3 regions of the Enterobacter adelaidei genome follow, and region 3 is predicted to be linked to each of the others. Evidence: predicted binding sites of a transcription regulator. Region 3 holds the regulator's gene; each other region holds the start of a gene.

Region 1 (10,512 bases), 1.4 Mb from region 3:
GTTTTGCAAATAATTAAATAACAAATTATAGTATCGCTCATTGTGAATCAGAAATAATAACCGGGAGCGCCACTATGCTGAAAACTGAAATGATCGACAAGCTCAATGCACAAATGAACCTTGAGCTTTTTTCGTCCCTGCTCTACCAGCAGATGAGCGCCTGGTGCAGCTACCACAGTTTCGAAGGCGCGGCTGCGTTTTTGCGTCGTCACGCTCAGGAAGAGATGACCCATATGCAACGTCTGTTTGATTATCTGACAGATACCGGCGCCCTGCCGCGCATTGAAACCGTGACATCCCCTTTTGCTGAATATAATTCTCTCGATGAACTGTTCCGCGCAACCTACGAGCACGAACAATTAATCACACAGAAGATTAACGAACTGGTTCATGCGGCGATGACCAGCCAGGATTATCCAACCTTTAACTTCCTGCAATGGTATGTTGCTGAACAGCACGAAGAAGAGAAGCTGTTTAAATCCGTCCTGGATAAATTATCTCTGGTGGGTAAATCTGGCGAAGGTCTTTACTTTATTGATAAAGAACTTTCTACCCTCGATACGCAAAACTAATTCCAGCGCGGTGCCGAAAATCGGCGCCGCGTTTTTTACTTACATTCCCTGCATCAAAACCCTCATTGTATTTCCTGTTCCCCTTATTAACGTTACGTCTGGATGACGCCCCATGCATGATCGCAGAGCGCTCGATCTCGTAAATATTTCATTACACTACTTGTAACGGTGATTTGACGAGTTACCGCTTTTCCCTTACTCTGCGCCGCAGATTTTGTCGCGATTACGAATCGTTGTAGAGGAAAGCGTGAAAAACAGAACCCTGGGAAGTATTTTTATCGTCGCCGGAACGACGATTGGAGCAGGAATGCTGGCAATGCCCCTGGCAGCCGCAGGCGTGGGGTTTGGGATGACCTTGCTGCTACTTGGTATGCTCTGGGCGTTAATGTGCTACACCGCACTGTTGTTGCTTGAGGTTTATCAGCATGTGCCAGCCGACACCGGTCTGGGTTCTCTTGCAGCACGCTATCTGGGACGCTACGGTCAGTGGATAACCGGCTTTAGCATGATGTTCCTGATGTACGCTCTGACTGCCGCCTATATCAGCGGTGCCGGGGAGCTCATCGCCTCCAGCGTCAATGACTGGTTCGGCTCCGATATTACCCCGGCAACCGGCGCCATTTTCTTTGCACTCATCGGCGGGGGTGTGGTCTGCGTGGGGACGTCGCTGGTCGATCTGTTTAACCGTTTTCTGTTCAGCGCCAAAATTCTGTTCCTGATTGTGATGCTGGTACTGCTCGCGCCGCATGTACACAAGGTCAACCTGCTGACGCTGCCGCTGGAAAAAGGGCTGGCGCTTTCCGCGATCCCGGTCATTTTCACTTCGTTTGGTTTTCACGGCAGCGTGCCGAGCATTGTCAGCTATATGAACGGCGATATTCGCAAGCTGCGCCGTGTCTTTGTTATCGGCAGCGCGATCCCCCTGATTGCCTATATTTTCTGGCAACTGGTGACGCTGGGCAGCATTGACTCTTCGACCTTTATTGGACTGATGGCGCAACACGCTGGCCTGAATGGTTTTCTGCTGGCACTGCGCGAGGTTGTGACCTCTCCACATGTGGAACTGGCGGTACACCTGTTTGCCGACCTGGCACTGGCCACGTCGTTCCTGGGCGTGGCGCTGGGCCTGTTTGATTACCTGGCTGACCTGTTCCAGCGTCGCAATACCGCGGCTGGCCGGTTGCAGACGGGCGCAATTACCTTCCTGCCACCGCTGGCCTTTGCGCTGTTTTACCCGCGCGGGTTTGTGATGGCGCTGGGTTACGCGGGGGTGGCACTGTCGATCCTTGCCCTGTTGCTCCCTTCCCTGCTGGCATGGAAGAGCCGTCAGCAACATCCTCAGCAAGGGTATCGCGTGGCGGGGGGAAAACCGCTGCTGTGTATCGTGTTTGGCTGTGGCGTGGTGATTATTCTGGTGCAGGTTTTGATTGCAGCGGGAATGCTGTCTGAAGTGGGGTAACTAAAAAAGGGGCTATCATCAGCCCCTTTTTTATCAGTGCAAACAGCAGCTCTTAAACTTCTTCCCGCTGCCGCAAGGACACGGATCGTTACGCCCGACCTTCGCCCCATTCACAATCGGCTTCTTCGCTTCCGGTTGCTGCGGGTTGTTCACCCAATAATTGTACAAACGCAGTGCCGCAGGCTGGATGCTTTCAATGCTGGCTTTATATTCCTCTTCTGTCAGCGCATCCAGTTTCTCACTGTTCTCTTCCGTACCGTGCAGCGCAATCACATCCAGATCGGCCTTTAGATCTTCCGGCAAGGCAGACCAGTCCGTCAGCGCCACGCCGCGCATGTAGCCGTAGCACCACTCTTCCACAACGGTATAGCTTTCACCGTCCACGTCGTTGTAACCAAACATCGGTTCAAACTGATCCGGGTATTCGCTCAGGCGCTCGGCGATATCGTTCATATGCTTAAAGCAGAGATCGATAAAACGGTTCATCTCACGATCGTTTTTCCAGCGTGGAATGTATTTCTCGCCACCCCACACCGCCACCAGCCAGGTATCGGGCTCGACGACAACGGGGCCAGAAAGCACTGCGGTAAGCATGCCGTCCAGTTCGGAGACGTCAATCACGGACGCATCGTCGTGACCGTAAGACATTAATGTCTCTTCAAGCCACTCCATTTCGCTTTCATTCAATGGGCCTTCAGTCATCGCTGACACTCCTGATAAAAAGGAAAGGATCCTACCACATATCGCACACCTTTCCGGGTTGAAGTTTAGGTCTTTATTGCTGCAAAAACGTGCAAATCGTGACTCCTGCACAACTTATGGGCTTTATTGTTAACGATATGTGATCTCCGCTGTAATTTCTTCTCCTCCCGCAAGGCGACATAACACGGGGCTCTATACTCAAACATGTCGCAAACCCATCAATGGGTTAACCATTCTGGCAACGTTTTTGCTTAATGTTCTTCGCGCGAAGTTGCGCATGGAAACCTCGCCGTATCACGCAGGATGCAGTCTGGATCTTGTTCGTTTAGTGCATTTTGTTCTTGCTCGTGTTTTGGACTGGCTGCGCCGTCGGGCGTTTGGGTATACGCCGTGGTGCAAAAACCTCTTTGCTAAGGAACATAATAATGTCGCTGAAATTTATCAGAACGCCTCTTTCTCTTGTGTTGGCCGGTTGCCTGGTGACCGCATTTTCCGCCCAGGCAGATATTGTGATTGGTGTCGCCGGACCGTTCACAGGCCCCAATGCCACCTATGGCGATCAGTACTGGCACGGCGCAACGCAAGCCGCTGAAGACATTAATGCTGCTGGCGGCATTAACGGGGAGAAGATCAAACTGGTTCAGGGGGATGACGCCTGCGAGCCGAAACAGGCTGTGGCTGTTGCTAACCGTCTGGTGGACCAGGATAAAGTCAACGCCGTGGTCGGCCACTTCTGCTCCTCTTCCACCATGCCCGCCTCCGAGGTTTACAGCGATGCGGGGATTATTGCCATCACTCCCGGCTCGACCAACCCGCTGATTACTGAACGCGGTATGAGCGACATGTTCCGCATGTGCGGACGCGATGACCAGCAGGGCCAGGTCGCCAGCGACTTCATCATCGACAAGCTGAAAGCCAAACGTGTGGTGATCATTCACGATAAAGATACTTATGGTCAGGGTCTGGCTGACGCCACCAAAGCGGCGCTGGCGAAACGCGGGGTTCAGGATGTGATGTATGAGGGACTTTCGCGCGGTGAAAAAGACTTTAACGCGCTGGTGACGAAGATCGGTGCACAAAAACCGGACGTGGTGTTCTTCGGTGGCTGTCACCCGGAAGCCGGTCCGCTGGTTCGCCAGATGCGTGAACAGGGCGTGCAGGCGAAATTCTTCTCCGGCGACTGTATTGTCAACGAAGAGATGGTAACCGCCGCGGGCGGCCCGCAATACACCAACGGCATTTACATGACCTTCGGTAAAGATCCGCGCCTGATCCCGGACGGTAAAGCGGTTATCGAGAAATTCCGTGCCGGTAAATTCGAACCCGAAGGTTACACCCTCTATTCCTATGCCTCTGTACAGGCCATTGCTGCTGCCTTCAAAGCCACCGGTGGCAAGGACTCAGCCAAAGCCAGCGAGTGGCTGAAAGCCAATGCCGTCGACACGGTGATGGGCAAAAAAGCCTGGGACAGCAAAGGCGATCTGAAAGTGTCTGACTACGTGGTTTACCAGTGGGACGACAAAGGAAAATATAAGGAAGTGCAGTAACGGGACGGAATCACGCTCAACGCCGGCAGGCCAGCCTGTCGGCGCGTAATAAACATCAGGCTGCGTAAGTCGCGCAGCCTATAAAAACGAGCGCGCTAAGATGAGTACATTCTTCCTGCAACAGTTAATTAATGGCTTAACGCTGGGCTCCGTCTACGGCCTGATCGCCATCGGCTACACCATGGTGTACGGCATTATCGGCATGATTAATTTCGCCCACGGCGAAGTGTATATGATTTCCGCCTATCTCTGCGCCATTGGCCTGGCGCTGCTGTCATTCTTCGGCCTGCAGTCGTTCCCTCTGTTGATCCTCGGGACGCTGGTTTTCACTATTGTGGTGACCGGGGTTTACGGCTGGACCATCGAGCGAATTGCCTATAAGCCGCTGCGAAACTCCACACGCCTGGCGCCACTGATCTCCGCCATCGGGATGTCGCTTATTCTGCAAAACTACGCGCAGTTGAACCAGGGACCGCGCCAGCAAGGGGTTCCGACCATGCTGGATGGCGTTATTCGCCTGCATCTGGGGGAAGGGTTCGTTCAGATAACCTATACTAAAGTGTTTATTCTGGTCGCTTCATTTGCCGGCATGCTGGTCCTCACCTGGATAATCAACCATACCCGCCTGGGACGGATGTGCCGCGCGGTGCAACAGGACCGCAAAATGGCCTCCATTCTGGGGATAAACACCGACCGGATTATTTCGCTGGTCTTTGTCATCGGCGCGGCAATGGCGGGTCTGGCGGGTGTGCTCATCACCATGAATTACGGCACCTTTGATTTCTACGTCGGATTTGTCATTGGCATCAAAGCCTTTACCGCGGCGGTACTCGGCGGCATCGGTTCCCTGCCCGGGGCAATGCTCGGCGGACTTATTCTCGGCGTGGCGGAAGCCCAGTTCTCGGGCATGGTGAACTCGGACTATAAAGATGTGTTCTCGTTTGGGCTTCTGGTGATGATCCTTATTTTCCGTCCCCAGGGACTGCTTGGTCGCCCGATTGTGGCCAAAGTGTGAGGGAGCAACGATGACAAGCCACGGTTTTTCTCTCAAACGCTGCACTCTGGACGCCATTTTTTCCGGGCTGATTGCGCTGATTATCTTCGGTCCAATTGCGGGCGTGGTGCTGGACGGGTACAGCTTCAACTTTGCCGGACAAAGGCTGGCCTGGATGGTTGGCATAGTGATGCTGGGGCGCTTTCTGCTGAGCGCTTTCTTGGGTACTGCTACCGGAGCCCGTTTCCAGTCACGCTTTGAGGCCGATAGCGCGGGCGTGTATGTCCGCCCCCCGGAATACAAAAGCCGCATGCGCTGGATTATTCCTCTGGTGATTACCCTTGCGATTTGCTTCCCGTTTGTCGCCACCAAATATGTGCTGACCGTTGCCATTCTCGGGCTGATCTACGTGCTTCTTGGTCTGGGACTTAACATCGTCGTGGGTCTGGCCGGTCTGCTGGACCTGGGATATGTCGCGTTCTATGCCATCGGCGCTTATGGCCTGGCGCTGGGTTATGAGTATCTTGGGTTAGGCTTCTGGAGCATGCTACCGCTGGCGGCAATCATGGCCGCTGCCGCAGGTGCCCTGCTCGGTTTCCCGGTGCTGCGCATGCACGGTGACTATCTGGCCATTGTGACCCTCGGGTTTGGGGAGATCATTCGTCTGATCCTGAACAACTGGCTGACCTTCACCGGAGGGCCCAATGGTGTTTCAGCCCCTCCTCCTACCTTTTTCGGTCTGGAGTTTGGCCGTCGGGCTAAAGAAGGTGGAGTGCCCTTCCACGAATTTTTCCACCTGACCTACAACCCAAATATGAAATTTATATTCATCTATACGGTGCTGTTTCTGGTGGTGATGCTGGTGCTTTATATCAAGCACCGCCTGACGCGGATGCCAATTGGCCGGGCGTGGGAAGCACTGCGCGAAGACGAAATCGCCTGTCGCTCAATGGGCTTGAACCATGTTCTGGTCAAGCTTTCGGCCTTTACGCTCGGTGCGTCGACCGCCGGGATTGCCGGGGTATTCTTTGCGACTTATCAGGGCTTCGTGAATCCGACCTCATTTACGTTTTTTGAATCGGCACTGATCCTCGCCATCGTGGTGCTGGGCGGTATGGGCTCTACGCTTGGCGTCGTGCTGGCGGCCTTTGTGCTTACCGTCACGCCCGAGCTGCTGCGCAGTTTTGCCGAGTACCGGGTCCTGCTGTTTGGCATGCTGATGGTGGTGATGATGATCTGGCGTCCACGCGGTTTGATCCGCATAAACCGCAGCGGGTTTGCCGTGCGTAAGGGCGTTGCGCCATGAACGATATGATATTGCGCGTTGAACATCTGATGATGCACTTCGGTGGGATTAAGGCGCTAAACGATGTCAACCTGGACGTGCAGCGTGGCTCTATTACCGCCCTGATTGGGCCAAACGGTGCGGGGAAAACCACCGTGTTTAACTGCCTGACGGGCTTCTACAGAGCCTCTGGCGGCAACATTTTATTTAACACCCGCAGTAAAACGACCAACGTTATTCAGGTCCTCGGGCAAAAATTCCAGCCAGGTGACTGGATTAACCCCGCGCAGTTTGGGCAGCGTCTTTTCTACAAAATGTTTGGCGGAACCCACCTGGTCAACCGCGCCGGACTGGCGCGCACGTTTCAAAATATCCGGCTTTTTCGCGAAATGTCGGTCGTGGAAAACCTGCTGGTTGCACAGCATATGCGCGTTAACCGCAATCTTCTTGCCGGGATCTTAAATACGCCGGCATACCGCCGGGCGGAGAGTGATGCCCTAGACAGAGCCTTCTACTGGCTGGAAGTGGTTGATCTGGTGGAGTGCGCCAATCGCCTGGCGGGAGAGATGTCGTATGGGCAACAGCGGCGTCTGGAAATCGCGCGGGCAATGTGTACCGGGCCGGAGATGATCTGCCTGGATGAGCCCGCTGCCGGGCTAAACCCGGTAGAAACACATAAGCTGAGCAGCATAGTTCGTTTTCTGCGCGATCATCACGACATCACGGTGTTGTTGATCGAGCATGATATGGGGATGGTGATGGAGATTTCGGACGACATTATCGTGCTCGACCACGGCGATGTTATTGCCAGAGGAAAACCCGAGCAGATCCAGCATGATGAAAAGGTCATTGCCGCCTACCTGGGTACGGACGAAAGCGAGGTCACCTTATGAACGAACCGCTGCTGGCATTTCGCGAGGTGGACGTGTTTTACGGCGTCATTCAGGCGCTGAAGCAGGTCTCCCTCGAGGTCAATAAGGGTGAAACCGTAGCGCTGATTGGCGCAAACGGCGCGGGTAAATCGACACTACTGATGTCCATCTTTGGCCAGCCCCGTATCCGCAACGGACAGATCCTTTTTGGTGGTGAAGATATCAGCCATAAATCCACCCACTACGTCGCGTCCGGCGGCATTGCGCAGGCGCCGGAAGGCAGACGAATCTTCCCGGATATGACGGTTGAAGAAAACCTGCTGATGGGGACTATCCCCATCGGCAATCAATTTGCGACTGAAGATATGCAAATCATGTTTGACCTGTTTCCGCGCCTCAAAGAGCGTCGCAAGCAGCGCGCGATGACCATGTCCGGCGGTGAACAACAAATGCTGGCCATTGCCCGGGCGTTGATGAGTCGCCCGAAATTGCTGCTGCTGGATGAACCGAGTCTTGGGCTGGCACCCATTGTGGTAAAACAGATTTTCCAGACGCTGCGCGAGCTGGCCCGCAACGGCATGACGATTTTTCTGGTCGAGCAGAATGCGCACCATGCGCTGAAACTTTCTGACCGGGGATATGTGATGGTTAATGGCCAGATCCGCCTGAGCGGTAGCGGCGAAGAACTGCTGGGCAATCAGGAGGTGAGGAAAGCGTATTTAGGTGGGGTTTGATTCGATATTGATATGTATATAGAAATTACTTTCTATAAATAACAATAAGATATTCACGATATGTATAGCATGCAATGCCTTGAGAAGGTCTGGTTATGCTGATTTATTAGTCTCTGACGATCACGTCAAACTAACTGAAAAGGAGCTTTCAGCATGGCTATAACCCCAGCATCAGCACCCATACACCAGCGAATAAAACCACCAGCAAACATAACGGCGAGAATGCGCAGAGCCTCCGGCGGATTGGTAAACAGCATGACCAGTACATTCATCAGATTGTGTTTATAGGGCATTTTGTTTTGTCCATAAAAAAACCGCAATCTGCTGGCATCAGGTTAGGTTATTGTTTGATAGGCTTACATAAATTCTATGGATAGTGGTTAATACCGCCTCACTATTCATTACAAAAAAGCGCAACTTATCGGCGTAATGTTTCCCTTGTTATTCATTCAAATTACAGGGATAGAAATTATGTGGAATGCCCATAAAGCTGTAGTTTTTGCTCGCAACCACGCTGGACTGCATAGCCAGAAAAGATGCGCAGAATTCGTATCCAATGCCATTCGCGCTGGTGGCGCAAATCTGCATAACACGCATTACGCGAAAGACATGGAAAGCAATTTAATATTGGCTGGCTTTAGACAAGTTTACGGCGAACCGATCGAGGGGGATGTTGCTGTTATCCAGGCTACTGCGCATCATCAATACGGCCATGCATGCATTTATGACGGAAATGGCGTCTGGTACTCCGATTTTGTGCAGCGGACAATGTATCCAGGCCCGGAGTACAGAGAAGTAAAACCAGCGTACGCAACTTACAGGCATGAATAACATGAAAAAAATAATACTCGCAGCTCTGCTGCTGCCGCCTCTGGCTTATGCTGCTCAAACCTTACCGCCGGAAGCTAAGGCGGCACTGCAGTTTAATAAGTGGTACATCTCTCAAATAATGATCGGGAAAGAGCCACTTACGGATTATGACGCACTCAGCCAGTATGTAAGCCGCGATACCATCAGTAAGCTTAAAGCTATGGACAAGCTTGATCCGAATGAATACGACGTTCCAGACGCCGATATGTTCATAAAGGCCCAGGGCTATGAAGATGACTGGGGAACGGTTATTGCCAGAGCGATTGATTACGATGCCGTGTGCATGCAGGTGTATATATCCTTTGGCAAGAAGCGCGATCACACCGTTATTGACTGCATGGTAAAAGAAGACGGGGCCTGGAAAGTCCAGTCTGTAGCTAGCATAGATATTTCTGACAACCTGAATGCAAAGTAAATCGACGATCTGACAGGGGGACTAATGCAATGCATCTTTGCGAATACCCCTGCCGGAAAGCGGAAAAACTCAGCAGACAGTATTTACCCTCCACGCGTTTACCGAGGTAAGTCTAAATGCGAATTCCAACCGGCAACGGGTGGTGCTGTGCAGCTCTATCCTCTGGATTCCCCCGTTTCTCTTATCTGGGCTAAATACGAAGCCGCATTAAAAAGCATCCAGGAAAAGGCCAATCTCTCCGGTCTTATCGACCAGTTTTTTGAGAGCGCTGATTACGCGCACCTAGCCTTTATATAATTCACCAGCAATCAGGATCTCGCTATACGAGTGATACGTTCAATGCTCAGTGGATGAAAGCAAAAAAGGCTGCTGAGTAAAAATTTCCTGATCTCGAATTCAACTTCACATTCCACGATCTAAAAGCCAAAGGGATATCTGATCTTGAAGGAACGCTTCATGAGAAGCAGGAAATTTCAGGCCATAAAAACGCATCTCAAACGGCGAGATATAACCGAAAAATTTCTGTTGTGCCGGTGGTTGGGGGGCAGTGATGCCCTCTTCTTATGGCGAAGCTGAATGGCGAAACAATGGCGAATGGCGAAAAAGGACAATAAAAAAACCACCTTTCGGTGGTTTATACGACACTGCTTATCATTGATTTTATTCTTCTGTTCCCATGGTAGCCGGAGTGGGACTTGAACCCACACAGCGCGAACGCCGAGGGATTTTAAATCCCTTGTGTCTACCGATTCCACCATCCGGCCAGGGAAGAAAGTGGAGGCGCGTTCCGGAGTCGAACCGGACTAGACGGATTTGCAATCCGCTACATAACCGCTTTGCTAACGCGCCGTTAAATCTTTCAAACTGACACCCGCTACTGCGCATGTCTTTAATCTGGAGCGGGAAACGAGACTCGAACTCGCGACCCCGACCTTGGCAAGGTCGTGCTCTACCAACTGAGCTATTCCCGCATGTCATCAAGTTGACTTCTAACCACTTGATTTCATTATCGTCCGGCTTGCTGTGCCGCCGTTCGATGCGTTGCATTCTACTGATATGACG
Region 2 (10,512 bases), 470 kb from region 3:
ACGCAGGCGTCAGACGCACGCCGGATTCGGCAATCAGTCCCAGGCCGCGCCATTCACTGTCGCCTTCGACGCTAAACACCTCCGCAATGGCTTGCTGAGCGCGTGTATTGCCTGCGTCAGGCACGACGCGGCGGTACTGATTTTCCACCGTACTCAGGGCTGCTATTTTCTGCTCAACCAGCATGGTCACGCCTTGCAGTAGATCAAGAGGTTCGAAACCAGCCACCACTAATGGACGATTGTACTGTTCAGCGATAAAACTGTAGGCGTCTGTACCGATGACCATGCTGACATGGCCTGGTGCCAGGAAAGCGTCAATGCCGTTACCCGGTTCTTCCAGCAGGCTACGCAGCGTGGGGATGAGCGTAATGTGCTGGCAGAAAAAGAAAAAGTTCTTGATGTTGCGGGCTCTGGCCTGCTGTAGCGTGATTGCCGTGGCCGGCATGGTGGTTTCAAAACCCAGACCGAAAAACACGATTTTACGGGTGGGGTTATCCGCTGCCAGCGTCAGGGCATCCATCGGCGAGTAGACGATCCGGATGTCCGCTCCACGCGCTTTAGCCTGCAATAGTGAGCCATTTTTCCCTGGCACACGCATCGCGTCGCCAAAGGTGCAAAAAATGACGTCGGGCTGGCTGGCGATTTCGATACAGCTGTCGATACGTCCCATCGGCAGAACACACACCGGACAGCCAGGGCCGTGAATAAACTCGATGTTCTCTGGCAGAAGCTGGTCGAGACCAAATTTGAAGATGGCATGGGTATGACCACCGCACACTTCCATAATGCGCAGTGGTTTTGCTGCGCTGTAGTCCAGTAGCGCCGCTCGCATTTTCAGGTGTTCGATAAGCTGCATCACCTGTTCTGGCGCGCGGTATTCATCAACGTAACGCATCTGCTATCGCTCCTCGCCGTACAGCAGAGCGCCCACGTCAGGCTCCACATCAAACATATTTTGCAGCGCATCGAGCGTGTCGCGCGCTTCCGCTTCGTTAATCACGCTCATGGCAAAGCCCACGTGCACCAGCACCCACTGGCCGAGGCGTGAAGCGCCAGTTTCATCAACACTGCCGACCAGCGTCAGGTCTACATCGCGCAATAATCCACACACATCCACTCTGGCCTGATTCTCGTCAATGGCGTGAATTTGTCCCGGTACGCCTATGCACATCGTTCGCTCTCCAGCCAGTTCAACCAGTTTTCCATACCGTCACCGCGCGTGGCGGACACCAGCAGGATACTAATGTCCGGGTTGACTTCACGGGCATACGCCAGGCACTTATCCACATCAAAATTCAGGTATGGCAGCAGGTCGACCTTGTTCAGCAGCATGATGGACGCGGCGGCAAACATATGCGGGTATTTCAGCGGCTTGTCTTCGCCTTCGGTCACCGAAAGCACGGCCACTTTATGCCGTTCACCGAGGTCAAAGCTCGCCGGGCAAACCAGGTTGCCGACGTTTTCAATAAACAGGATACCGTTATCTGCCAGTGGCAGACGTGGGGTGGCGTCGGCAATCATCTGCGCATCCAGGTGGCAGCCTTTGCCTGTATTGACCTGAATGGCAGGCGTGCCGGTTTTGCGAATACGGGCGGCGTCGTTGACAGTCTGCTGATCGCCTTCGATCACCGCGCAGGAGACGCGCGCATTCAGGCGTTTGAGGGTCTCTGTCAGCAGCGTGGTTTTGCCGGAACCGGGGCTGGAGACCAGATTCAGCACCAACTGTTTGCGGGTAGCAAAACGGGCACGGTTGCGGGCGGCGATCTGGTTATTTTTGTCCAGCACGTTGATTTCGACTTCCAGCATCTGGCGCTGGCTGATGCCCGGCGCATGTGTCCCCGCTTCACCGTGACCGTAATGCAGGTCACCCGCGTCAGATTGTTGAGGAGCGAAAGTGATACCGGTTAATGCCGATGCAGGGCGCGGGGCGGGTGAAAAGGGCGCGGAGCGAAACGCGGAGTGAGGACGGTGTTCATCCCCTTCTATATACAGGTTGCCTTCGCCGCAACCGCAGGTGCTACACATAATTTACTCCTTCTCGATTTCGAGTCGTTGGATCTGCATGCCGTCATCCGCCACGATGCGCAGCCCGGCACTCTGGCATTGCGGACAGCGCTGAACCTTCGATGAGAGCAGGGTGATGTACTGCTGACATTGTTCACACCAGCACTCTGCCTGCTGCTCTTCAATATGGAGTTCGCAGCCTTCCGCCAGCGTGCCGCGACAAACCAGCTCAAAACAGAAATTCAGGGCGCTGGTCTCGACACAGGAAAATGCCCCGACTTTCAGCCAGACACCGGTGACGCGTTTCGCGTGGTTTTGCACTGCCTGCTGTTCGATAAGCTCCAGAGCCCGCTGGCAGAGGGTGATTTCGTGCATGACGCCTCCTCAATGAATTGCCCCGGTAATGCAATAACAATGCCAGCTTGATTTTTGTTAAGGGGTGACGATGTCAACGCTGTCGAAATGACACGTCGACACCGCGGAGTTGACAGGTGTCTATTATTTTAATTTCTTTAAAATCAATAAAATAAAAACTGGCATGGAATCTGCTTAACAGCCGCTATCTCCATTAACCGGATACCTTTTATGACTATTTGGGAAATCAGCGAAAAAGCGGATTACATCGCGCAGCGCCATCAGCAATTACAGGACCAGTGGCACCTGTACTGCAACTCTCTGGTTCAGGGCATCACCCTGTCGAAAGCACGTCTTCACCACGCAATGAGCTGCGCGGCACAAGGTGATATGCGCTTTGTCCTCTTCGGCCATTTCACCATCAACGTTACCCTGGCGGATAACTTCAACAGCCACACCATCGAGTACTACCTCGAGACAAAAGACGGTGAAAAACAGTGTATTGGGAAGGCACAGCTGATGGTAGACGGCATGGTGGATGGTCACGTCAGTAACCGCGATCGCCAGCAGGTGCTGGAGCACTATCTGGAAAAAATCGCGCCAGTTTATGACGGTTTATACGCCGCCGTTGAACACGATCTCCCGGTCAATCTGGCGCAGTTGATGGATGGGCATGCCTCAGCGAATGTGGCCTGACTCTTACGTGTCGAGAAATGTCGACAAGACAGTTTTTCGTCAAAAATGACTATCACCAGAGGATAACCCGGTGAACCGTTTTGTAATTGCTGACTCGACGGTCTGTATTGGCTGTCGAACCTGTGAGGCGGCGTGTTCGGAAACGCATCGCCTGCATGGGGTGCAGTCCATGCCGCGTCTGCACATCATGCGTAATGAAAAGGAGTCTGCCCCGCAGCTCTGTCATCACTGTGAAGATGCCCCTTGCGCGGGTGTTTGCCCTGTGAATGCCATCACTCGCGTTGATGGCGCTGTCCAGCTGAACGAAAGCCTGTGCGTGAGCTGCAAGCTGTGCGGAATTGCCTGCCCGTTCGGCGCGATTGAATTTTCCGGCAGCCGCCCGCTGCATATTCCGGCTAATGCCAACACGCCGAAAGCCCCTCCTGCGCCCCCGGCCCCCGCGAAGGTAAGTACGCTGCTTGACTGGGTCCCCGGCATTCGTGCCGTCGCGGTGAAATGCGACCTGTGCAGCTTTGATGAGCAAGGTCCAGCGTGCGTACGCACCTGCCCGACCAAAGCGCTGATTCTGGTTAACATCCGCGATATCGCCCGCACCAGCAAGCGTAAACGTGAGCTGACCATCAATAGCGATTTTGGCGATCTTTCGCTTCTGCAGGCGCTTAATGAGGAGGTGAAATGAACGCCATAACCATGATCAACAGCGCCGTGGCGTACTTTACCGCCGCCGCAGTACTGGCGCTGATCTTCTCTTTGCATAAAACCCTGAGCGGCTGGATCGCCGGAATCGGCGGGGCGGTCGGTAGCCTGATGACGCTGGCGGCGGGCGGTGTCGTCCTGCTCGGTGGTCAATCCGTAGAGGCCATGATGCCGCTGATTCGCCACACCGTGGAGATTACGCCGCTAAATGCCATCTGGCTGGTGACGTTTGGCCTGTGCGGTCTGTTTATCAGTCTGTTCAATATTGACTGGCACCGCCATCAGAATATTAAAGCCAACGGCCTGCTGATTAACCTGCTGCTGGCAACGGCGGTCTGTACCGTTATTGCCAGTAACCTCGGGGCGCTGGTGGTGATGGCGGAAATCATGGCGTTGTGTGGTGTCTTCCTGACGGGCTGCAGCGCCTCCGGCAAACTGTGGTTTGCGCTGGGCCGTCTCGGGACGCTGCTGCTGGCGCTGGCCTGCTGGCTGGTGTGGCAGCGCTTCGGCACGCTGGACTTCTCCGCACTCAACGGTCATCCGCTGGGGAATGACGTCTGGCTGCTGGGCGTTATTGGCTTTGGCCTGCTCGCCGGGATCATCCCGCTGCACGGCTGGGTGCCGCAGGCGCATGCGAATGCCTCCGCACCTGCTGCCGCGCTGTTTTCTGTGGTGGTGATGAAGGTCGGTCTGTTCGGCATTTTGGCGATTACGCTGACCGGCGGCCAGCCTCCGCTGTGGTGGGGCGTCGTGCTGCTGATCGCCGGGATGATCACCGCGTTCGTCGGCGGTCTGTACGCCCTGATGGAGCATAATATCCAGCGTCTTCTGGCGTACCACACGCTGGAAAATATCGGCATCATCCTGCTCGGTATTGGCGCGGGCGTGACCGGGTTAGCGCTCAATCAACCGGCGCTGATTGCCGCCGGTTTTATCGGCGGTCTCTATCACCTGATTAACCATAGCCTGTTTAAAAGCACGCTGTTCCTGGGCGCGGGGAGCGTCTGGTTCCGCACTGGCCATCGCGATATCGAAAAGCTTGGCGGCATTGGCAAAAAGATGCCCGTGATTTCACTGGCGATGCTGGTCGGTCTGATGGCGATGGCGGCGCTGCCGCCGCTCAACGGCTTTGCCGGGGAGTGGGTGATCTATCAGTCCTTCTTCGCGCTCGGCCAGAGCGACGCGTTTATCGCCCGTCTGCTGGGGCCGCTTCTGGCGGTCGGGCTGGCGATTACCGGGGCGCTGGCGGTGATGTGTATGGCGAAAGTCTACGGCGTCACCTTCCTCGGCGCGCCGCGCACCCGCGAAGCTGAAAATGCCTGCTGTGCACCGGTGTTGATGGGGGGGAGCGTGGTTGCGCTGGCGCTGTGCTGCATCGCGGGCGGCGTCGCTGCGCCGTGGCTGTTGCCGCTGCTGGGAAGCGCTATTCCGCTGCCGCTGACCGTGGCGAATACCACCGTTTCTCAGCCGATGATTGCGCTGCTGCTGATTGCCGCGCCGCTGCTGCCATTCATTCTGATGCTGTTCTTCAAGCGCGACCGACTCGCCTCCCGCTCGCGCGGTGCGGCGTGGGCCTGCGGTTATGAACATGAACAATCAATGGTGATCACCGCCCACGGCTTTGCCATGCCGGTGAAAGAGAACTTTGCTGCCGTGCTGAAGCTTCGCCACTGGTTGAACCCGGTGGCCTGGATCCCTGGCTGGCAGAGCGCTGCCGTGCCTGCGCTGTTCCGCCGTCTGGCCGTTATCGAGCTGGCGGTGCTGGTAGTGATTGTGATTTCACGAGGAGCCTGACATGAGTTTGTTACTGGCACTACTTCAGGCGCTGGTGTTATTCGCCGTTGCGCCGCTGCTTTCCGGGGTGAGCCGCGTGGCGCGCGCCCGAATGCACAACCGTCGCGGGCCTGGCGTGCTGCAGGAGTACCGCGATCTCTTCAAATTGCTCACTCGCCAGAGCGTGGCCCCGGATGCTGCAGGCTGGGTCTTCCGCCTGACACCGTTTGTGATGGTGGGCGTGATGCTCACCATCGCCACCGCGCTGCCGGTGGTGACGGTGGGTTCACCGTTGTCGGTACTGGGTGATTTGATCACGCTTATCTATCTCTTCGCTATCGCCCGTTTCTTCTTTGCGATTGCGGGCCTGGACACGGGGAGTCCGTTTACCGGTCTTGGCGCCAGCCGTGAGGCGATGCTCGGCGTGCTCGTCGAGCCGATCCTGCTGCTGGGGCTCTGGGTGGCGGCGCAGGTTGCAGGCTCTACCCACATCAGTTTTATCACTAACACCGTTTATCACTGGCCGTTGGCCCGTTCCATTCCGCTGGTTCTGGCGCTGTGTGCCTGCGCGTTTGCCACCTTTATTGAGATGGGCAAACTGCCGTTCGATCTCGCGGAAGCGGAGCAGGAGCTGCAGGAAGGGCCGCTGACGGAGTACAGCGGCTATGGCTTTGCGGTGCTGAAGTGGGGCATCAGCCTCAAACAGCTGGTGGTGCTGCAGATGTTTGTCGGTGTCTTCTTCCCGTGGGGACAGATGACGCATTTCTCGGTGAGTAGTCTGGTGCTGGCCGTGGTCGTTGCGGCGCTCAAACTTCTGGTCGGCGTGTTGGTGATTGCCCTGTTTGAAAACAGCATGGCGCGTCTGCGCTTTGTCGCGACATCGCGCATCACCTGGGCCGGTTTTGGTTTCGCATTTTTAGCGTTCGTCTCCTTGCTGGTGGCGTGATTAAAGAGAGTTTTTATGTCTGAAGAAAAGAAAGGTCAGCAGTATCTCGCCGCGTTACATCAGGCTTTCCCTGGCGTCGTGCTGGAGGAGTCCTGGCAAACCAAAGACCAGATCACCGTCACCGTTAAGGTGAACTATTTGCCGGAAGTGGTGGAGTTTCTCTATTACCAGCAGGGCGGCTGGCTGTCGGTGCTGTTCGGCAACGACGAGCGCCAGCTGTGTGGCAACTATGCGGTGTACTACGTGATGTCGATGGAGCAGTTCGAGAAGTGCTGGCTCACCGTACGCGTTGAAGTGGACCCAAACAAACCGGAGTATCCGTCCGTCACGCCGCGCGTGCCCGCCGCCGTCTGGGGCGAACGTGAAGTGCGCGACATGTACGGGCTGGTGCCTGTAGGCCTGCCGGATGAACGTCGCCTGGTGCTGCCGGACGACTGGCCGGACGAACTCTATCCGCTGCGTAAAGACAGCATGGACTACCGCCAGCGTCCGGCCCCGACCACCGACAGCGAAACCTACGAGTTTATTAACGAGCTGGGCAGTAAAAAGAACAACGTGGTGCCGATTGGTCCGCTGCACGTGACTTCCGATGAACCGGGCCACTTCCGCCTGTTTGTCGACGGCGAGAACATTATCGACGCCGACTACCGCCTGTTTTACGTCCATCGCGGGATGGAGAAGCTGGCGGAGACCCGCATGGGCTACAACGAAGTCACGTTCCTCTCTGACCGCGTGTGCGGTATTTGCGGCTTCGCCCACAGCACCGCCTACACCACCTCGGTGGAGAATGGCATGGGAATTGTGGTGCCAGAGCGCGCGCAGATGATCCGCGCCATACTGCTGGAGGTGGAGCGCCTGCACTCACATCTGCTGAACCTCGGCCTGGCCTGCCACTTCGTCGGTTTTGACTCCGGGTTTATGCAGTTCTTCCGCGTGCGTGAAGCGTCGATGAAGATGGCGGAGATCCTCACCGGCGCACGTAAAACCTACGGTCTGAACCTGATCGGCGGGATCCGCCGTGACCTGCTGAAAGACGACATGATCCAGACCCGCCAGCTGGCGCAGCAGATGCGTCGCGATGTGCAGGAGCTGGTGGATATGCTGCTCAGCACGCCAAACATCGAGCAGCGTACCGTCGGGATTGGTCGTCTTGACCCTGAAATCGCCCGTGATTTCAGCAACGTGGGTCCGATGGTGCGCGCCAGTGGCCATGCCCGCGATACCCGCGCCGATCACCCGTTCGTCGGTTATGGCCTGCTGCCGATGACCGTGCACAGCGAGCAGGGCTGCGACGTGATCTCTCGCCTCAAAGTGCGCATCAATGAGGTGTTCACCGCCCTGAACATGATCGACTTCGGTCTGGATAATCTGCCGGGTGGCCCGCTGATGGTTGAAGGTTTCACCTACATTCCAAACCGCTTCGCGCTGGGGTTCGCCGAAGCGCCACGTGGGGATGATATCCACTGGAGCATGACCGGCGACAACCAGAAGCTCTACCGCTGGCGCTGCCGTGCGGCAACCTACGCCAACTGGCCAACCCTGCGCTATATGCTGCGTGGAAACACGGTTTCCGACGCGCCGCTGATCATCGGCAGCCTTGATCCGTGCTACTCCTGTACCGACCGTATGACGGTGGTGGATGTGCGCAAGAAGAAAAGCCAGGTGGTGCCGTACAAAGAACTTGAGCGCTACAGCATTGAGCGTAAGAACTCGCCGCTGAAATAAGGACTCGTCATGTTTACCTTTATTAAAAAAGTCATCAAAACCGGCGCGGTAACCAGCAGTTATCCGCTGGAGCCGATGCCGGTGAATAAAAACTTTCGCGGTAAGCCGGAGCACAATCCGCAGCAGTGCATCGGCTGCGCGGCCTGTGTAAACGCCTGTCCGTCGAATGCCCTGACTGTGGAAACGGACCTCAAAACCGGTGAACTGGCCTGGCAGTTTAACCTCGGGCGCTGCATCTTCTGTGGCCGCTGCGAAGAGGTCTGCCCGACTGTCGCAATCCGCTTGTCACAGGAATATGAGCTGGCGGTATGGAAGAAAGAAGATTTCCTGCAGCAGTCGCGCTTTGAACTGTGTAACTGTCGCGTCTGCAAGCGTCCATTCGCCGTGCAAAAAGAGATCGACTATGCCATCGCGCTGTTGCAGCACAACGGAGACGCTCGCGCAGAACATCATCGTGAAAGCTTTGAAACCTGCCCGGAGTGTAAGCGCCAGAAGTGCCTGCTACCGTCCGACCGCATTGATATTACCCGCCATATGAGAGAGGCCAGCTGATGGAAAACCTACTGGGCCCGCGTGACGATAACGGCATTCCGGTGCCGATGACGGTGGATGAATCCATCGCCAGCATGAAGGCGTCGCTGCTGAAAAAAATCAAACGCTCGGCCTATGTCTACCGCGTGGACTGCGGCGGCTGCAACGGCTGCGAGATTGAGATCTTCGCCACCCTGTCGCCGTTGTTTGACGCCGAGCGTTTCGGCATCAAAGTTGTACCGTCTCCGCGCCATGCCGACATTTTGCTGTTTACCGGCGCCGTCACCCGCGCCATGCGCTCGCCTGCGCTGCGCGCCTGGCAATCTGCGCCTGACCCGAAAATCTGTATCTCGTACGGAGCCTGTGGCAACAGCGGTGGCATTTTCCACGATCTGTATTGCGTCTGGGGTGGCACCGACAAAATCGTGCCGGTGGATGTTTACATTCCGGGCTGCCCGCCGACACCTGCCGCAACGCTGTACGGTTTTGCCATGGCGCTTGGCCTGCTGGAGCAGAAAATTCATGCTCGTGAACCTGGGGAGCTTGATAACCAGCCTGCGACTATCCTGCACCCGGACATGGTGCAGCCACTGCGGGTGAAGGTCGATCGCACGGCGCGCAAACTGGCGGGCTACCGCTATGGTCGCCAGATTGCCGACGATTACCTGCGTCTGCTGAGCCAGGGTGAGCATCAGGTGGCACGCTGGCTGGAGGCGGAGAACGATCCGCGTTTGAATGAGATTGTGGCAAACCTGAACAACATCGTGGAAGAGGCGCGTATCCGATGAGTGAAACGGTGGTGTTCAGTCAGCTGAGCCGTAAGTTTATTGATGAGAACGATGCCACGCCGGATGCGGCGCAGCAGGTGGTCTATTACAGCCTGGCGATTGGGCATCACCTCGGGGTGATTGACTGCCTGGAAACGGCGTTAAGCTGCCCGTGGCCCGAGTATCTGGCGTGGATCGCCACGCTGGAGGAGGGCAGCACGGCGCGGCGCAAGATGGAAGGCGTGCCGAAGTACGGCGAGATCGTCATCGACGCCAACCACATTGCGATGTTGGCGAACGCGTTTGACGCGGCGCTGAACAGGCAAACCCCTGAGCAGCAGGCGTGGAGCAAAACGCTGCTTAGCATGCTGCACGATATTCATCAGGAGAGCGCCATCTACCTGATGGTGAGGAGATTACGTGACTGACGTTTTACTGTGTGTTGGCAACAGCATGATGGGCGATGACGGTGCAGGCCCATTGTTGGCAGAAATGTGCGCGGCAAATTCTCAGGGTAACTGGGCGGTCATCGACGGTGGCAGCGCGCCGGAAAACGACGTGGTTGCTATTCGTGAGCTGCACCCGGACAGGCTGCTGATCGTTGATGCCACGGATATGGGGCTCAACCCCGGCGAGATCCGCCTGATTGACCCGGATGACATCGCCGAGATGTTTATGATGACCACCCACAATATGCCGCTGAACTACCTGGTCGATCAGATTAAAGACGACGTGGGCGAGGTGCTGTTTTTGGGGATTCAGCCGGACATTGTTGGGTTTTATTACCCGATGACGCCGCCGGTGAAAGCGGCGGTCGAAGTGGTCTATTCACGGCTTGCCGGATGGTGTGGGGACGGGGGATTTTCCCGGCTCTGAACAGCGCCCGGTGGCGCTACGCTTACCGGGCCTACGCTTTTGTAGGCCGGGTAAGGCGAAGCCGCCACCCGGCAAAACAGTCTACTCCAGATCCGCCCCGTTACTTGCAATCACCTTCTTATACCACCAGAACGATTTCTTGCG
Region 3 (10,512 bases):
TGAGAGTGCCACCAGCATCCCGAGGCTGGTTTCTGCACTGTAGGTTGTCAGAACAAGGTAGCCCTGAAGCCCAAGCACCATACCGATAAACAGCCCGGAAACAATGATGATGAGCATCGACAGCACGCCGACATTATAGAGCTGACGCACCAGCAACGGTGCGTGCTTGCGGAATTCCGGCTTGCCGACCAGCGCGTTGAATAACATCAATCCGGCGCGCCCGAACGTCCTGATGGTTTTTATGCCACGGTGTCCGAGAGCGGCCAACGCATTTAACAGCATGAGTGGCTTAACTCCCTATTCCCAGTAAATCGTCACGATAGTCGCCCGCCGGGTAGCGGAACGGCACAGGGCCATCTGCAATACCGTCAAGGAACTGCCGCACGCGCGGATCGCAATTTTCCTGCAGCGCCTGAGCGCTACCGTGTGCGACGATCTTTTTGTCCGCCACGATATAGGCGTAATCGGCAATGCTCAATACTTCCGGTACATCGTGAGAAACCACGATACAGGTAACGCCGAGCGCGCTGTTCAGCTCAGAGATGAGCTTCACCAGCACACCCATCGTGATAGGATCCTGTCCGACAAACGGTTCGTCGAACATGATTAAATCAGGTTCTAGTGCAATGGCTCGCGCCAGTGCAGCGCGTCGCGCCATCCCACCGGACAGTTCCGAAGGCATCAGTTTTGCAGCACCTCGCAAACCGACGGCTTCAAGCTTCATCATCACCGTGCTTTTCAGCAGCTCAGGCGGCAGGCTGGTATGCTCGCGCAGCGGATAGGCCACGTTATCAAAGACGTTCATGTCGGTGAACAGAGCCCCCGACTGAAAGAGCATGCTCATGCGTTTACGGACAGTATACAGGCGCGAGCGCGACATCTCCGGGATGTTTTCGCCATCAAAGAGGATTTCACCGCTATCCGGTGGGATCTGCCCACCAATGAGGCGCAGCAGGGTCGTTTTACCGATCCCGGACGGCCCCATGATGGCAGTGATCTTGCCACGCGGTACGGTCAACGAAATATCATCAAATATCAATCGGTTAGCGCGAGAAAAACTCACACCGCGAACATCGACTAAATTCGCCATCGTTTGGCTCATTTATTGTTCCTTTCTTACCCTGCTCACATTAAGGCATGCAGCCTGAATCAGCCCCAAACTCAGCATTTTTACAGAATAATAGCCGTTGAGGTTAGCGAAAGCTGGCATTTGTTTTACTTTTCCGGCGCATAAAGTCAAAATTAGGAATTCGTTACGCCTCAGACAGTATGCAGTCCAGCCATTCCCGCGCGATGGACCGACGAGTATACCTGAAGAAAGGACTTTTGATGCTTTTAGCAACAGCACTGTTAATAATTGGTTTACTTTTGGTGGTCTACAGTGCTGACCGTTTAGTGTTTGCTGCATCTATCCTGTGTCGTCTGACTGGCGTACCGCCTGTTGTCATCGGGATGACCGTTGTCAGTGTTGGAACGTCGCTTCCTGAAATCATCGTCTCTGTTTCAGCATCGCTGCATGGTCAGGTAGACCTGGCTATTGGCACCGCGATTGGCTCGAACATCGTCAATATATTACTGATTTTAGGCCTGGCGGCACTCCTCCATCCATTTCGCGTGCATTCCGATGTTCTGCGCCGTGAATTGCCGCTAATGTTAATCGTAAGCCTGCTGGCAGGATGCGTATTTTATGATGGCGTACTGAGCTACAGCGACGGTATTTTCTTGCTGGCGCTGGCCGTCATCTGGCTGCTGTATAGTGTTAAAATCGCCCGCCAGGCTGAAAAGCTGGGTCAGGACAGCCTGACGCGGGAGCAGGTTGCCGAACTCCCCCGGGAGGGCACGCTGCCTGTAGCACTACTTTGGCTTGGCGTCGCGCTGATCATCATGCCAATGGCAACGCGCATGGTCGTCGACAACGCGACAGTGCTGGCGAACTATTTTGCCATCAGTGAACTGACCATTGGCCTGACGGTCATTGCCATCGGTACCAGTCTGCCGGAGCTGGCCACGGCCATTGCGGGAGCACGTAAAGGTGAAGATGACATTGCCATTGGCAATATCATCGGTTCCAACATTTTTAATATCGCGATTGTGATGGGCCTGCCGGCCCTGATCGCGCCCGGGCCTTTTAACCCGCTGGCGTTCTCACGCGATTACGGTGTGATGTTGCTGGTCAGCGTGATATTTGCCCTGCTCTGCTGGCGGCGGCAACGCCAGATCGGCAAAGGCGCAGGGGCGCTGCTGACGGGTGGATTTATCGTATGGATGGCGATGCTGTACTGGCTCTCGCCTCTTCTCTCTGGGTAAACGGAAACGCATTATGTCGCAAATAGAATTGCAGCCGGGTTTTGACTTTCAGAAAGCAGGCAAAGACGTTCTGGAGATTGAACGTGAAGGTCTGGCGCAGTTAGATCAGTACATTAATCAGGATTTTAGTCGGGCATGTGAGAAGATATTCTACTGTGCCGGCAAAGTCGTGGTAATGGGGATGGGCAAGTCAGGTCATATTGGCCGCAAAATGGCCGCGACGTTTGCCAGCACCGGAACCTCTTCTTTCTTTGTCCACCCGGGGGAAGCCGCACACGGTGACCTGGGAATGGTCACGCCGCAAGATATCGTCATCGCGCTGTCAAACTCCGGTGAATCCAATGAGATCCTGGCGCTGATCCCGGTACTGAAGCGACTGCAGGTCCCACTCATTTGCATGACCAGTCGCCCGGAAAGTAGCATGGCGCGGGCGGCCGATATTCACCTGTGCGTTAAGGTTCCCAAAGAAGCCTGCCCTCTGGGCCTGGCTCCGACCTCCAGCACCACCGCTGCACTGGTCATGGGTGATGCGCTTGCCGTGGCCCTGCTGGAAGCCCGTGGCTTCACGCCTGAGGATTTCGCCCTGTCTCACCCTGGCGGTGCGCTTGGGCGCAAGCTGCTTCTGCGGGTCAACGATATTATGCACACCGGGGATGAAATCCCTCACGTCAGTAAAGCGGCCTCCCTGCGCGATGCGCTGCTGGAAATCACCCGCAAGAATCTGGGTATGACGGTCGTGTGCGATGATCTGATGAAAATTCAGGGGATCTTCACCGATGGGGACCTGCGTCGCGTGTTTGATATGGGTGTAGATGTCCGCACACTTGGTATTGCCGATGTGATGACACCTGGCGGCATCCGCGTTCGCCCGGGTACGCTGGCAGTGGATGTGCTGAACCTGATGCAGTCCCGTCATATCACCTCCGTTATGGTTGCCGATGGCGACCAGTTGCTGGGTGTGGTACATATGCATGATCTGCTGCGCGCAGGCGTAGTGTAATGAAGGATAAGACAATGAGTAATGCGGGTGCATCCCTTGCAACCTGTTATGGTCCGGTCAGTACCCATATGATGGCGAAGGCAGAAAAGATTCGCCTGCTCATCCTGGATGTGGATGGGGTCCTCTCCGATGGCCTGATTTACATGGGCAATAATGGTGAAGAGCTGAAAGCGTTTAACGTTCGCGACGGTTACGGTATCCGCTGTGCCCTCACCTCGGGTATCGAGGTTGCGATCATCACCGGGCGAAAAGCTAAACTGGTAGAAGATCGCTGTGAGACGCTGGGCATTACCCATCTGTATCAGGGACAATCCGATAAGATGGCGGCGTTCAATGATTTAGTGGGTAAACTGGCAATCGCACCGGAAAACGTAGCTTATGTCGGGGATGACCTGATTGACTGGCCCGTGATGACTGAAGTTGGGCTGAGTATCGCTGTTGCCGATGCGCATCCGCTGTTGCTCCCACGCGCTGACTACGTTACCCACATCAATGGCGGCCGCGGTGCCGTACGTGAAGTCTGCGATCTGCTTCTGCTGGCGCAAGGCAAGCTTGATGAGGCCAAAGGGCAATCAATATGAGTAAAACCAGACGTTGGGTTATCATTCTGCTTTCGCTTGTCGCACTGGTATTGATTGGCGTGAATATTGCCGATCGCGACGATACGCAAACGGAAGTGATCAACAATAACGATCCAACCTATAAAAGCGATCACAGCGACACCGTGGTCTACAGCCCGGAAGGGGCACTGAACTATCGCCTGATTGCCCAGCATGTTGAATATTTTTCAGATGACGGTATTTCGTGGTTTACCCAACCTGTCATGACGACGTTTGATAAGGACAAAGTCCCGACGTGGTCAATCAAGTCAGACCGGGCAAAACTGACAAATGACCGTATGCTTTATCTATATGGCCACGTTGAAGTCAACGCTCTGACGCCTGACTCGCAACTGCGAAAAATTACGACGGATAATGCCCAGATCAACCTGGTGACCCAGGATGTGACGTCGCAGGATCTGGTCACACTGTATGGCACAACATTTAATTCCAGCGGTTTAAGAATGCGCGGGAACTTACGCAGCAAAAACGCCGAGCTGATTGAAAAGGTTAGAACCTCCTATGAAATTCAAAACAAACAAACTCAGCCTTAAAGTAATTATCGCCAGTGCGATGCTGGCGACCAGTCTCCCCGCGCTTGCTGTAACGGGCGATACCGACCAGCCGATCCATATCGAGTCAGACACGCAGTCTCTTGATATGCAGGGTAACGTCGTCACCTTTACGGGTAATGTCGTCATGACCCAGGGCACCATCAAAATCAACGCCGACAAAGTGGTCGTTACCCGTCCGGGTGGTGAGCAGGGCAAAGAGATTATTGATGGCTACGGCAACCCGGCAACCTTCTACCAGATGCAGGACAACGGCAAGCCGGTGAAGGGCCACGCCACGCACATGCACTATGAGCTGGCGAAGGATCTGGTCATCCTGACGGGTAATGCCTATCTGGAACAGCTGGACAGCAATATTACCGGCGACCAGATCACCTATCTGGTGAAAGAGCAAAAAATGCAGGCCTCCAGTGAGAAAGGCAAACGCGTAACCACCGTGCTGGTTCCGTCGCAGCTGCAGGACAAAGGTAAAGGCCAGGCCCCGGCACAGAAGAAGAGTAACTAATTCGTTATGGCAACATTAACTGCAAAAAATCTCGCGAAGGCCTATAAGGGCCGCCGTGTCGTAGAAGATGTCAGTCTGACCGTCAACTCCGGCGAAATTGTTGGCCTGCTTGGCCCTAACGGTGCGGGTAAAACCACCACGTTTTACATGGTCGTTGGCATTGTGCCGCGCGATGCCGGCAACATTGTTATTGACGATGAAGACATCAGCCTTCTGCCGTTGCACGCTCGCGCGCGTCGCGGAATCGGCTATCTGCCGCAGGAAGCCTCTATTTTCCGTCGTCTTAGCGTTTACGATAACCTGATGGCGGTTCTACAAATTCGTAACGACCTGACCAGCGAACAGCGACAGGATCGTGCCAACGAGCTGATGGAAGAATTCCACATTGAGCACCTGCGTGACAGCCTCGGTCAGGCGCTCTCCGGGGGTGAACGTCGCCGCGTTGAAATCGCGCGTGCGCTGGCCGCAAACCCGAAATTTATCCTTCTGGATGAACCGTTTGCGGGCGTTGACCCCATCTCCGTTATCGACATTAAACGTATCATTGAACACCTGCGCGACAGCGGGCTTGGCGTACTGATCACTGACCACAACGTGCGTGAAACGCTGGCCGTGTGTGAACGCGCCTATATTGTGAGCCAGGGCAATCTGATCGCCCACGGTACGCCGCAGCAGATCCTCGAAGATGATCATGTTAAGCGCGTCTATCTTGGGGAAGACTTCAGACTCTGATAGGGTAGAGGTAACGTAACGCCGAACCGGAGAAAAATGCTCTGAACATGAAGCAAGGTTTGCAATTAAGGCTCAGCCAACAACTGGCGATGACGCCGCAGCTACAGCAGGCAATTCGCCTGTTGCAACTGTCCACGTTAGAACTCCAGCAGGAGCTCCAGCAGGCGCTGGACAGCAATCCGCTGCTGGAACAAACCGATCTTCATGACGAGGTAGATACCCAGCAGTCGCAGGATACAGAAGCGCTCGATACCGCTGATGCACTCGAACAAAAAGAGATGCCGGACGAGCTTCCGCTGGATGCCAGCTGGGATGAAATCTACACCGCCGGAACCCCTTCCGGTACGCGTGCAGACTACCAGGATGATGAGCTACCGGTCTATCAGGGTGAAACCACCCAGTCGCTACAGGATTATCTGATGTGGCAGGTGGAACTGACCCCCTTCTCCGATACCGACCGCGCGATTGCCACGTCAATTGTCGATGCCGTTGACGACACGGGCTATTTAACCGTCACGCTGGACGATATTCTGGAAAGCATGGGCGACGACGAGATAGAGCTTGAGGAAGTTGAAGCCGTTCTGAAGCGTATCCAGCGTTTCGATCCGGTCGGTGTGGCGGCAAAAGATCTACGCGACTGCCTGCTGATCCAGCTTTCTCAGTTCAGCAAAGAGACGCCATGGATTGATGAGGCGCGCGTTATCATTAGCGATCATCTGGATCTGTTGGCTAACCACGATTTCCGCACCCTGATGCGCGTCACACGCCTGAAAGAAGAGGTGCTGAAAGAAGCGGTGAATCTGATCCAGTCGCTCGATCCACGCCCCGGACAGTCGATCCAGACCAGCGAACCCGAGTACGTGATCCCGGATGTGCTGGTCAGAAAACACAATGGCCGCTGGGTCGTTGAACTGAACTCTGACAGCATCCCTCGCCTGCAAATCAACCAGCAGTATGCCTCCATGTGCACCAGCGCACGAAACGACTCTGACAACCAATATATTCGTAGCAATCTGCAGGAAGCACGATGGTTGATCAAAAGTCTGGAGAGCCGAAATGATACGCTGCTCCGCGTCAGCCGCTGTATTGTCGAACAGCAGCAGGCTTTCTTTGAGCAGGGTGAAGAGTATATGAAACCGATGGTACTGGCAGATATTGCCCAGGCCGTCGAGATGCATGAATCAACCATTTCCCGCGTCACCACGCAGAAGTATCTGCACAGTCCACGCGGTATTTTTGAGCTTAAGTATTTCTTCTCCAGTCATGTGAATACCGAGGGCGGCGGTGAAGCGTCGTCAACGGCAATTCGCGCACTGGTGAAGAAGTTGATCGCCGCGGAGAACCCCGCGAAGCCACTGAGTGACAGTAAGTTAACCACCATGCTGTCCGACCAGGGTATTATGGTGGCACGTCGTACTGTTGCGAAGTATCGAGAGTCTTTATCCATTCCGCCGTCCAACCAGCGTAAACAGCTGGTTTGACACAACCGATAAGGAAGACACTATGCAGCTCAACATCACTGGACAAAACGTCGAAATTACTGAGGCTTTACGCGACTTCGTGAACGCGAAGTTTGCAAAACTCGAGCAGTATTTCGAAAGGATCAATCAGGTCTATATTGTGTTGAAAGTGGAGAAAGTGACTCATATCTCGGATGCAACCCTGCACGTCAACGGGGGTGAACTCCATGCCAGTGCGGAAGGGCAAGACATGTATGCGGCTATCGACGGCTTGATTGATAAGCTTGCGCGACAGCTTAATAAACATAAAGATAAACTGAAACAACACTAATTGTCCGGGCAGTTAACGGGTGCAGGACGGCCTGTTGTGAAACACAACGGGCCATTTGTACAGTTAGCGCTTAGGTGAAATTATGATGAACAACGATTCCGCTCTTCAACTGAGCAATGTCCTTAACCAGGAATGTACCCGCAGTGCAGTTCACTGCCAGAGCAAAAAGCGTGCGCTGGAGATCATCAGTGAACTGGCCGCAAAACAGCTGGGCCTGCCGCCGCAGGTAGTGTTCGAAGCTATCCTGACCCGTGAAAAGATGGGCAGTACCGGCATCGGCAATGGCATCGCGATCCCGCATGGCAAACTGGAAGAAGACACCTTGCGTGCCGTCGGTGTGTTTGTGCAACTGGAAACCCCTATCGCCTTCGATGCCATTGATAACCAGCCCGTCGATCTCCTCTTCGCGCTGCTGGTGCCTGCTGACCAGACGAAAACCCACCTGCATACGCTTTCTCTGGTCGCAAAACGCCTGGCTGATAAAACCATTTGCCGTCGACTGCGCTCAGCCCAAAGTGATGAAGAGCTCTATCAAATTATCACTGAAGCAGAAGGCAATCAGGATGATGCATAACCAGGAGATGGCTTTCACATCTGTTGTCCTGAGGAGAAACGGAACATGGTACTGATGATTGTCAGTGGCCGTTCAGGGTCGGGGAAATCCGTTGCTCTGCGCGCGCTGGAAGACATGGGTTTTTACTGCGTAGATAACCTGCCGGTCGTGTTGTTACCCGATCTGGCTCGGACGCTTGCGGAAAGACAAACCTCTGCCGCCGTCAGTATCGACGTTCGTAATATGCCTGAATCGCCAGAAATTTTTGAGCAGGCGATGAGTAACCTGCCTGAGGAATTCTCACCTCAGTTGCTGTTCCTGGATGCAGATCGTAATACCCTGATCCGCCGCTACAGCGATACCCGCCGTCTGCATCCGCTTTCCAGTAAGAACCTCTCTCTGGAGAGCGCTATCGACGAAGAGAGCGATCTGCTGGAGCCGCTTCGTTCTCGTGCTGACCTGATCGTCGACACCTCTGAGATGTCCGTTCATGAGCTGGCGGAAATGCTGCGTACCCGTTTGTTGGGCAAGCGCGAGCGTGAACTGACGATGGTGTTCGAGTCCTTCGGCTTTAAGCACGGTATCCCCATTGATGCGGATTATGTTTTCGACGTGCGTTTCCTGCCGAACCCGCACTGGGATCCGAAACTGCGTCCAATGACAGGTCTGGATAAACCCGTCGCGGCCTTCCTCGACCGACACACAGAAGTTCACAATTTTATCTACCAGACGCGAAGCTACCTTGAGCTATGGTTACCTATGCTGGAAACAAACAATCGTAGCTACCTGACAGTGGCGATTGGCTGTACCGGCGGTAAACATCGTTCGGTCTACATCGCCGAACAGCTGGCCGATTATTTCCGTTCACGCGGAAAGAACGTTCAGTCCCGTCATCGCACGCTGGAAAAACGTAAAACATGACCGTAAAACAAACTGTTGAGATCACCAATAAGCTGGGCATGCACGCACGCCCGGCGATGAAGCTGTTTGAGCTGATGCAGGGGTTCGATGCAGAAGTTCTGCTGCGTAATGATGAAGGCACAGAAGCGGAAGCGAACAGCGTGATCGCACTGCTGATGCTGGACTCAGCCAAAGGACGCCAGATTGAAGTAGAAGCCACCGGCCCCCAGGAAGAGGAAGCGCTGGCGGCGGTGATTGCGCTGTTTAACGCCGGTTTTGACGAAGACTAACGTTCGTCCCTTCGGCGGGTGGCGCTGTGCTTACCCGCCCTACATGAGATTATTACGCTGCATAAAACCCTCCCCGCCCAGTTGATTCATCTGGCGCATAATCCACGCCTGTCGGCTTCGCACGTAGCCTGATGGGGCACTGGCTTTAAAACGGATGGGATTAGGTAAAACAGCGGCCAATAGCGCAGCTTCTGACATACTTAGACGGCTTGCAGGCTTATTGAAATAACGCTGTGCAGCGGCTTCCACACCAAATACGCCGTCGCCAAACTCAGCGATATTGAGATAGACGGTCAGAATGCGTCTTTTACTCCAGACCGTTTCCATCCCCAGGGTCAACCCCGCTTCCAGCCCTTTTCGCACCCAGCTTCGACCATCCCATAAAAAAAGATTTTTGGCCGTCTGCTGCGACAACGTTGATGCGCCGCGCACGCGGTTTTCGTGGCGTTCGTTATGAGCAAGCGCCTTCTCAATGGCCGCCACGTCGAACCCCCAGTGCTCCGGGAATTTCTGATCCTCTGCCGCGATGACTGCCAGCCCCATGAACGGTGAAATCACGTCCATGCTTACCCAGTCGGAATGTGCAACATAGCGGAAATCCCCAGAGAGCCATGCGCCAATCTGGCGCTCAACCATCACAGCAGAGAAAGGGACCGGTACGATGCTGAATAAAGCAATCCCGCCGCCCCAGAAGACCGCCAGTACGAGCAGAGCTCTCAGCAGGAAACGCTTTAACCTTGCATCGGGACTGAACTTACGACTCATTCAGCAAGCACCAGCACTCTGTCCACCAGCTTTTCAATGCCCGTGGCTGCTTCAGCAATATTCTGCGCCAGCATGTATGCAGGCGTGGTAATAATTTTATTGTCTTCGTCCACCACGATGTCATCGACAGGACACGGCACATGTTCGCCGCCCATATCCTCAACAACTTCAGCAGTGTCGATGTCGGTCCCAATGGTCAGGCGCAGTGGGAAATCAAAAATTTTCGGCAGCATCGCCGGGGCAATACAGATAAAACCCTGCGGTTTACCCGCAGCGTGCATCGCACGTGACAGCGCTTTTAAATCCGGATCAACATGGCACTCTGCCCCCTGGGAAGCAAAGCTGCTCAGGTTTTTCGCTGCGCCAAACCCGCCGGGCACAATTAACCCATCAAGCTCTGAAGCATTAGCCTGATTAAGAGGGTGAATATCGCCGCGAACGATGCGTGCCGCTTCAATCAACACGTTACGAGTTTCCGCCATCGGCTCGCCAGTCAAA

The links. Region 3 encodes sigma-54, which starts transcription at its own class of promoters, with help from an activator protein. Its sites were predicted from a motif close to GTTGGCACANNTTTCGCTNT; they were not measured.
Region 1: a site for sigma-54 is predicted at 2,968-2,987, ahead of AAHF05_RS13455 (branched-chain amino acid ABC transporter substrate-binding protein). Genes of this name have one in related genera too.
Region 2: a site for sigma-54 is predicted at 2,407-2,426, ahead of hypA (hydrogenase maturation nickel metallochaperone HypA). Genes of this name have one in related genera too.

The regions. Positions count from the first base shown of each region.
Region 1 is NZ_CP154353.1:2,761,585-2,772,096, forward strand. It holds gene ftnA (non-heme ferritin) at 75-572, shown strand; gene tyrP (tyrosine transporter TyrP) at 820-2,031, shown strand; gene AAHF05_RS13450 (YecA family protein) at 2,065-2,733, opposite strand; gene AAHF05_RS13455 (branched-chain amino acid ABC transporter substrate-binding protein) at 3,159-4,280, shown strand; gene AAHF05_RS13460 (branched-chain amino acid ABC transporter permease LivH) at 4,381-5,295, shown strand; gene livM (high-affinity branched-chain amino acid ABC transporter permease LivM) at 5,306-6,580, shown strand; gene AAHF05_RS13470 (ATP-binding cassette domain-containing protein) at 6,577-7,452, shown strand; gene AAHF05_RS13475 (ABC transporter ATP-binding protein) at 7,449-8,165, shown strand; gene AAHF05_RS13480 (hypothetical protein) at 8,291-8,458, opposite strand; gene AAHF05_RS13485 (CHAP domain-containing protein) at 8,637-8,996, shown strand; gene AAHF05_RS13490 (DUF3828 domain-containing protein) at 8,998-9,450, shown strand; gene AAHF05_RS13495 (hypothetical protein) at 9,475-9,747, shown strand; tRNA gene AAHF05_RS13500 (tRNA-Leu) at 10,128-10,214, opposite strand; tRNA gene AAHF05_RS13505 (tRNA-Cys) at 10,226-10,299, opposite strand; tRNA gene AAHF05_RS13510 (tRNA-Gly) at 10,346-10,421, opposite strand.
Region 2 is NZ_CP154353.1:3,644,725-3,655,236, reverse strand. It holds gene hypD (hydrogenase formation protein HypD) at 1-895, opposite strand, end outside; gene AAHF05_RS17780 (HypC/HybG/HupF family hydrogenase formation chaperone) at 899-1,171, opposite strand; gene hypB (hydrogenase nickel incorporation protein HypB) at 1,162-2,025, opposite strand; gene hypA (hydrogenase maturation nickel metallochaperone HypA) at 2,029-2,379, opposite strand; gene hycA (formate hydrogenlyase regulator HycA) at 2,590-3,054, shown strand; gene AAHF05_RS17760 (4Fe-4S dicluster domain-containing protein) at 3,125-3,733, shown strand; gene hycC (formate hydrogenlyase subunit 3) at 3,730-5,544, shown strand; gene AAHF05_RS17750 (respiratory chain complex I subunit 1 family protein) at 5,546-6,469, shown strand; gene hycE (formate hydrogenlyase subunit HycE) at 6,485-8,194, shown strand; gene AAHF05_RS17740 (formate hydrogenlyase complex iron-sulfur subunit) at 8,204-8,746, shown strand; gene AAHF05_RS17735 (NADH-quinone oxidoreductase subunit B family protein) at 8,746-9,513, shown strand; gene AAHF05_RS17730 (formate hydrogenlyase maturation HycH family protein) at 9,510-9,920, shown strand; gene hycI (hydrogenase maturation peptidase HycI) at 9,913-10,368, shown strand; gene AAHF05_RS17720 (6-phospho-beta-glucosidase) at 10,450-10,512, opposite strand, start outside.
Region 3 is NZ_CP154353.1:4,117,505-4,128,016, forward strand. It holds gene mlaE (lipid asymmetry maintenance ABC transporter permease subunit MlaE) at 1-282, opposite strand, end outside; gene mlaF (phospholipid ABC transporter ATP-binding protein MlaF) at 290-1,102, opposite strand; gene AAHF05_RS20030 (calcium/sodium antiporter) at 1,330-2,307, shown strand; gene kdsD (arabinose-5-phosphate isomerase KdsD) at 2,321-3,307, shown strand; gene kdsC (3-deoxy-manno-octulosonate-8-phosphatase KdsC) at 3,322-3,888, shown strand; gene lptC (LPS export ABC transporter periplasmic protein LptC) at 3,885-4,460, shown strand; gene lptA (lipopolysaccharide ABC transporter substrate-binding protein LptA) at 4,429-4,983, shown strand; gene lptB (LPS export ABC transporter ATP-binding protein) at 4,990-5,715, shown strand; gene rpoN (RNA polymerase factor sigma-54) at 5,763-7,196, shown strand; gene hpf (ribosome hibernation promoting factor) at 7,219-7,506, shown strand; gene ptsN (PTS IIA-like nitrogen regulatory protein PtsN) at 7,589-8,080, shown strand; gene rapZ (RNase adapter RapZ) at 8,126-8,980, shown strand; gene npr (PTS phosphocarrier protein NPr) at 8,977-9,249, shown strand; gene mtgA (monofunctional biosynthetic peptidoglycan transglycosylase) at 9,289-10,014, opposite strand; gene elbB (isoprenoid biosynthesis glyoxalase ElbB) at 10,011-10,512, opposite strand, start outside.